2 linked regions of the Verrucosispora sp. NA02020 genome follow. The main gene of each other region encodes a partner of the protein of the gene in region 2 in a complex. Links are inferred from orthologs where the notes say so. Each region holds a gene or a part of one and is shown on either strand. Other genes may lie near its edges.

The links.
Region 1: the proteins of rpsG (region 2) and tig are in contact, whole or in part, in a crystal structure (PDB 3GTY), measured with the Thermotoga maritima proteins. The link is inferred for Verrucosispora sp. NA02020 from one-to-one orthologs. Residues at the interface, in WP_004081843.1 of Thermotoga maritima: Lys34, Lys52, Lys55, Glu59, Arg62, Gln63, Glu66, Asn67, Lys69, Val71, Arg95, Ala109, Lys110, Lys111, Gly112, Arg113, Pro114, Glu117, Glu121, Ile124, Ala125, Tyr127, Asn128, Asn129, Thr130, Gly131, Lys135, Asp139, Arg142, Met143; in WP_004081061.1 of Thermotoga maritima: Glu122, Val124, Val129, Leu130, Tyr133, Glu188, Gly259, Ile262, Tyr263, Glu266, Ser270, Glu273, Gln274, Glu277, Arg308, Gln311, Ile312, Ser315, Tyr316, Glu325, Arg329, Arg336, Leu363, Phe366, Trp367, Arg373, Leu377, Arg381, Leu384, Glu387.

What each region holds. Positions count from the first base shown.
Region 1 is NZ_CP054923.1:5,831,246-5,834,374, forward strand. Bases 136-2,948 are described here. They hold tig (trigger factor), read right to left. Parts: upstream 2,309-2,948; coding sequence 962-2,308; downstream 136-961. Other genes in these bases: HUT12_RS25940 (ClpP family protease), read right to left, coding at 148-789. Also shown: HUT12_RS25935 (ATP-dependent Clp protease proteolytic subunit), read right to left, coding at 1-133. UniProt on the Bacillus subtilis protein: Involved in protein export. Acts as a chaperone by maintaining the newly synthesized protein in an open conformation. Functions as a peptidyl-prolyl cis-trans isomerase.
Region 2 is NZ_CP054923.1:6,375,250-6,378,295, forward strand. Bases 89-2,818 are described here. They hold rpsG (30S ribosomal protein S7), read right to left. Parts: upstream 1,824-2,818; coding sequence 1,353-1,823; downstream 89-1,352. Other genes in these bases: fusA (elongation factor G), read right to left, coding at 89-1,277; rpsL (30S ribosomal protein S12), read right to left, coding at 1,825-2,199; HUT12_RS28475 (hypothetical protein), read right to left, coding at 2,715-2,818. In the rest of the region: more of fusA, read right to left, coding at 1-88; more of HUT12_RS28475, read right to left, coding at 2,819-3,046.

The sequences.
Region 1 (3,129 bases), 540 kb from region 2 along the record:
TGATCCGGTCCTCGAAGAGCTTGTTGTACGGGTTGGACTCCTTGACCCCGTACGACGTGCGCTCCACGAACGACGGCAGGACGTAGCGGTTGTGCACGGCCGCGAACTGTGGCGGCAGGCTCAGGTCGGTCATCGTCTGCTCCTCGATCAGCTCAGGGTCCCGGCGCCCTCGGGAACCTGGGCGGCCCCGGTGATCACCTTGTCGATGAAGCCGTAGTCCACGGCCTCCTGGGCGGTGAACCAACGGTCACGGTCCGAGTCCGCCTCGATCTGCGCCGGGGACTGGCCGGTGTGGGAGGCGACCCGCTCCTGGAACATCCGCTTGGTGTAGAGCATCTGCTCGGCCTGGATCGCGATGTCGGCCGCGGTACCGCCCATGCCACCGGAGGGCTGGTGCATCATGATCCGGGCGTGCGGGAGGGCGTAGCGCTTGCCCTTGGTGCCCGCGCAGAGCAGCAGCTGGCCCATCGAGGCCGCCATGCCCATCGCCACGGTCGACACGTCGTTGTCGATGAACTGCATGGTGTCGTAGATGGCCATACCCGAGTAGACGGAGCCACCGGGCGAGTTGATCCAGAGGTTGATGTCGCGGTCCGGGTCCTCCGCAGCGAGCAGCAGCAGCTGCGCGCAGATGCGGTTGGCGACCTGGTCGGTCACCTCGCTGCCCAGGAAGACGATCCGCTCCTTGAGCAACCGGTTGTAGACCGAGTCGTCGAGGTTGCCAATGGTGTCACCGCCACGGGCGTCAATCGCCCGGAGCGGCTTCGCTGGGATGTGCATGTCGGTCATGGCAGCCCTTCGCTCTCCGTACCGTCGTGTCCGACACTAACCGCTGCGCCGGGCGGCAGAGCCCCGGTCCGGGCACTGTTCGCTCTCAGCGCAGGACCCCTGAGAGGCGTACCCGGCAAAGGAATCGGGCCACCACCCACCGCTACCGGCGGACGGTGGCCCACCCCCGCGATCAGTGCTCGTGCGCGTGCTCCTGCTCGCTCGCCTCACGGAGAGCGTCGAGGCTCACCTCGTTGCCGGCCGAGTCCTTGATCTTGACGCGCTCCATGACCGAGGCGAGCGCCTTGCCCCGCCGCACGTCGCCGTAGACCGCGCCGGCCGTGCCGGAGCGGACCAGCTGGTCGTAGTACTGCTGGGGGGCCATGCCGGCGCGCTGGGCGCGGTGCACGATCTCGTGGCCGAACTCGTCGTCGGAGACCTGCGTGTCCTCGGCGTCGGCCAGCGTGTCGAGCAGCAGCTGGACCTTGACGCCCTGGGTGGCGGCCTCGGTCAGCTCGGTGTCGATCTGCTCCTCGGTCTTCTCCTCGGCGGAGAGGTAGTCCTCCATCGAGGCGCCGATGCGCTCGAGCTGGTCGACCATCGCCTGCTTGCGGCTCTCCACCTCGTCGCGGATGACGCCCTCCGGCGCCGGCACGTCGGCGACCTCGACGAGCTGCTCGAGGGCCTTGTCCCGGGCGGCGTAGATCTGCTCGACCCGCTTGCCCCGGGTGACCCGCTCACGCAGGTCGTCGCGCAGCTCCCCGATGGTGTCGAACTCGCTGGCCAGCTGGGCGAAGTCGTCGTCCAGCTCGGGCAGCTCCTTCTCCTTGACCGTCCGCACGGTCACCGCCACGTCAGCGTCCCGACCGGCGAAGTCGCCGCCGACGAGCTGGGTGGTGAAGGTGGTGTCCTCGCCGGCGGAGAGGCCGACCACGGCCTCGTCCAGGCCCGGCAGGAGCTGCTTGCTGCCCACCTCGTGGGAGATGTTGCTGGCCGAGCCGCCCGGCACCTCCTCGCCGTCGACGGTCGCCCGCAGGTCGATCTGCACGTAGTCGCCCTCGGCGGCCGGCCGCTCCACGGTCTTGAGGGTGGCGAAGCGCTCGCGCAGGCTCTTCACCTGCTCGTCGATCTCGCTGTCGTCGATCTTGAGCTCGTCGACCGTGACCTCGATGCTGGCCAGGTCGGGCAGGGTGATCTCCGGCCGGACGTCGACCTCGGCGGTGAAGTTCAGCGAGTCACCGTCGTTGAACTCGGTGATCTCGACCTCGGGGCGACCCAGGGTCTTGAGGTCGTGCTCGCGCACCGCGCTCAGGATGTTCTGCGGGATCGCCTCCTGCACCGCCTCGTTGAGCACGGTGCCCCGGCCGACCCGCTGGTCGATGATCGCGGACGGGACCTTGCCCCGGCGGAAGCCGGGAATCTGGATCTGCTGACCGATCTCCCGGTACGCCTTCTTGAGGCTCGGCTCGAGCTCGACGAACGGCACCTCGATGGCGAGCCGCACGCGCGTCGGGCTCAGAGTCTCGACGGTGCTCTTCACAGGCGTACTCCTTGACGGATCTCGGTTGTCTCTGGGGCGCTCTTACAGCCCATAGAGTGTAGGCGAGCCGGCACGGCGGGCCGGCAGCGCCCGGGAACCGCACGAACGGCAGGACCCGGAACGGTGACCGGCGCCCGGGTCGACCCGGCCGCGAGCGGCAGTCGGGGTGGCGGGATTTGAACCCACGGCCCCTCGCTCCCAAAGCGAGTGCGCTACCAAGCTGCGCCACACCCCGTGGCGACGTGCAGTCTATGCCGTCGGTCCGACAAAGGGATGCCGGGGCGTCACCCAACGCGCCGAACGGGATGAACAGGACATCGCGGCCGTTACCCACCATCCCCGGCCATCCGTACCGCCGCGCCGACGACCGCGCGGACGCCGCACCGGATACGGCCGCGCGGGGCAGACGCGCATTGGGTACGCTGTCGGCGCGCCCTGATCCGTCGGGGCGTAACGCGGGCGTAGCTCAATGGCAGAGCTTCAGTCTTCCAAACTGACGGTGCGAGTTCGATTCTCGTCGCCCGCTCCAGCACCACCGGCCCAGGTCAGCGGCGTTCTCGCCCAGCCTGGGCCGTTCTTTATGGCGATCCGGTCCCGCTCGTGAGGAGCAAGGTCGAATGTGAGCCTCTCGCGCGATACGGAGAGTCCTAGTCCGACAGCAGCCGACTCCGGACCTGGGAGGCGTCCTAGCATGGCCGAATGAGCAGCAGGTCAAGCCAGACGTCACCGCTGACCCGCCTGTTGAATCACCGGAACCTGACTCCTTGCGCCCCGCCCCAACAGGCTGGCATATAGGACGTGGAGCTTCGTGCCGTCATCGA
Region 2 (3,046 bases):
GTGCTGAGCTTCTCCTGGTCGGCCTTGGTCTTCGGCTCGATGGCGACCTCGATGACCGGCTCCGGGAAGGTCATCGACTCCAGGATGACCGGGTTCGCCGGGTCACACAGGGTGTCACCGGTGGTGGTCTGCTTGAGACCCTGCACCGCGATGATGTCGCCGGCCTGGGCAGAGCCGCGCTCTTCCCGCTTGTTGGCGTGCATCTGGTAGATCTTGCCGATCCGCTCCTTGCGGTCCTTGGTGGAGTTGACCACCTGGGAGCCGGACTCGAGCGTGCCGGAGTAGATGCGCACGTAGGTGAGCTTGCCGAGGTGCTTGTCCGTCTGGATCTTGAAGGCCAGACCGGAGAACGGCTCGGCCACCGCCGGCTTACGCAGCAGCGGGGTCTCACCGTCGGTGGCGGTGCCCTCGATCGCCGGGATGTCCAGCGGCGACGGCAGGTACGCGACGACCGCGTCCAGCATCGGCTGGATGCCCTTGTTCTTGAAGGCGGTGCCGGTGAGGACCGGGTTGGCCTTGCCGCCGATGGTGGCCCGACGGATGGCGGCCTTGATCTCCTCGACGGAGATCTCCTCGCCCTCCAGGTACTTCTCCATCACCGAGTCGTCGACGTCGGCGAGGGTCTCCATCAGCTTCTCGCGCCACTCGGCGGCGGAGTCGGCGAGGTCGGCCGGGATCTCCTCGACCGCGTAGTCCTCACCCTTCTGGGTCTCGCCACGCCAGGTGAGGGCCCGCATCTCGACCAGGTCGACCACGCCGATGAAGTCGCTCTCGGCGCCGATCGGGATCTGGAGCACCAGCGGAGTGGCGTTCAGCCGGTCGATCATCATCTGCACGCAGCGGAAGAAGTCCGCGCCGGTACGGTCCAGCTTGTTGACGAAACACATCCGGGGGACGTTGTACTTGTCCGCCTGACGCCAGACGTTCTCCGTCTGCGGCTCCACGCCGGCCACGCCGTCGTAGACCGCGACCGCACCGTCCAGGACACGCAGCGACCGCTCCACCTCGACCGTGAAGTCGACGTGGCCGGGCGTGTCGATGATCTGGATCGTGTGGCCCTTCCACTCGCACTTCGTGGCGGCGGAAGTGATGGTGATACCGCGCTCCTGCTCCTGCTCCATCCAGTCCATGACGGCAGCGCCCTCGTGGACCTCACCGATCTTGTACGTGATACCGGTGTAGAACAGGATTCGCTCGGTGGTAGTGGTCTTACCGGCATCGATGTGCGCCATGATGCCGATATTGCGTACGTTGGCGAGCGCGTCTGCGGCGGCCACTTCAATCCCTACTTATCGTCGTCTCGACACAACTGGTGGCGGTCCCGGCGCCGGATGGGCACCGGGACCAAGCTGTTACCAGCGGTAGTGCGCGAAGGCCTTGTTGGACTCCGCCATCTTGTGCGTGTCCTCGCGCCGCTTGACGGCGGCACCGAGGCCGTTGCTCGCGTCCAGCAGCTCGTTCATCAGCCGCTCGACCATGGTCTTCTCCCGGCGGGCCTTGGAGTAGGTCACCAGCCAGCGCAGGCCGAGGGTGGTCGCCCGGGCCGGACGGACCTCGACCGGCACCTGGTAGGTCGCGCCACCGACACGGCGGCTGCGGACCTCGAGAGTCGGCTTGACGTTGTCCATCGCGCGCTTGAGCGTGACGACCGGGTCGGTGCCGGACTTCTCCCGGCAGCCCTCCAGGGCCGCGTACACGATGCGCTCGGCGAGCTGGCGCTTGCCGCGCAGGAGGATCTTGTTCACCAGCTGGGTGACCAACGGCGAGTTGTACACCGGGTCAGCGACCAGCGGCTTCCGCGGAGCGGGTCCCTTACGCGGCATGTCAGCTCTTCTCCTTCTTGGCGCCGTAGCGGCTGCGCGCCTGCTTGCGGTTACGGACACCCTGGGTGTCCAGCGAACCGCGGACGATCTTGTAACGCACACCGGGGAGGTCCTTCACCCGGCCGCCACGGACGAGCACGATCGAGTGCTCCTGCAGGTTGTGACCCACGCCCGGGATGTAGGCGGTCACCTCGATCTGGCTGCTGAGCTTCACACGAGCGACCTTGCGCAGCGCGGAGTTCGGCTTCTTGGGAGTGGTGGTGTACACACGGGTGCACACGCCGCGCCGCTGAGGGGAACCCTTCAGCGCCGGGGTCTTGGTCTTGGTCGTCTTGGCCTGTCGGCCCTTGCGGACCAGCTGCTGGATCGTGGGCACCGGGTTTCTCCGCTCCCTTCGGCCGCTCACGCGGCCGCGCTCGCTCGGTCGGCCTGATGACCGACCCTCCTACATTCCGACCAGGTCCACCTCGCGGTGGTCCCGGCACCCGCGGTCGGGCGTGTCGCCCGAGCACGGTCCCGGTTCCGGTTCCGACGCTCACGCGGAGGTTCCGGGTTGTGTCACCGGCGCGCGGATCTCCGCCGCCGGGTCTTCTGGCTCAGTCGTGTCGCTGTTCGGATGCCGGTATCACCGGATCCCGCGCACGCACGAGTTGCCCGGGCAAGCCCGGGCGCAAGGGGAAAGAGTACCTACCACAGCCGTGCAGGTCAAAACGGATGACCCGCCGGACTTCTCACTGCTCGCCGGCCGGGCTCGTCACGCCTCACGCCTGTGATGGGCACCTACGGAGACAAGTGTACCGGCTCCGCCGGAAACCGGACCGGTAGCCCCTGGGCGGGACCGATCGGTATCCGGCGCTCGCCCGCTCGTCCCGACCCGACGTGGGCCGGATCTCAGGTCAGCGTCAGCAGCAGCGCCAGCCCCAGGCCCGACAGGCAGAGCAGAAGACCGGCACCACCGCAGCTGATCCCGGCGATCGCCACGCCACGGCCGGTGAACCGGACCGCCGGCGGTGCGGCCGGGCGGCGGATCTGCCGGAGGCCGAGCAGGCCGGCCACCACGGCGCCGGCACCGGTCAGGCTGCCCAGCACGGCGAAGGCACCGGCGGCCCAGGCTCCCCCGCCCGTGCCTCCCCCGACCGCGCCGATGCAGATGGTCAGGAACGAGATCAGGATCGAGGTGATGCCGGCCACCAGCGAGCCGACCGCCAGCCCGGACGTGACCG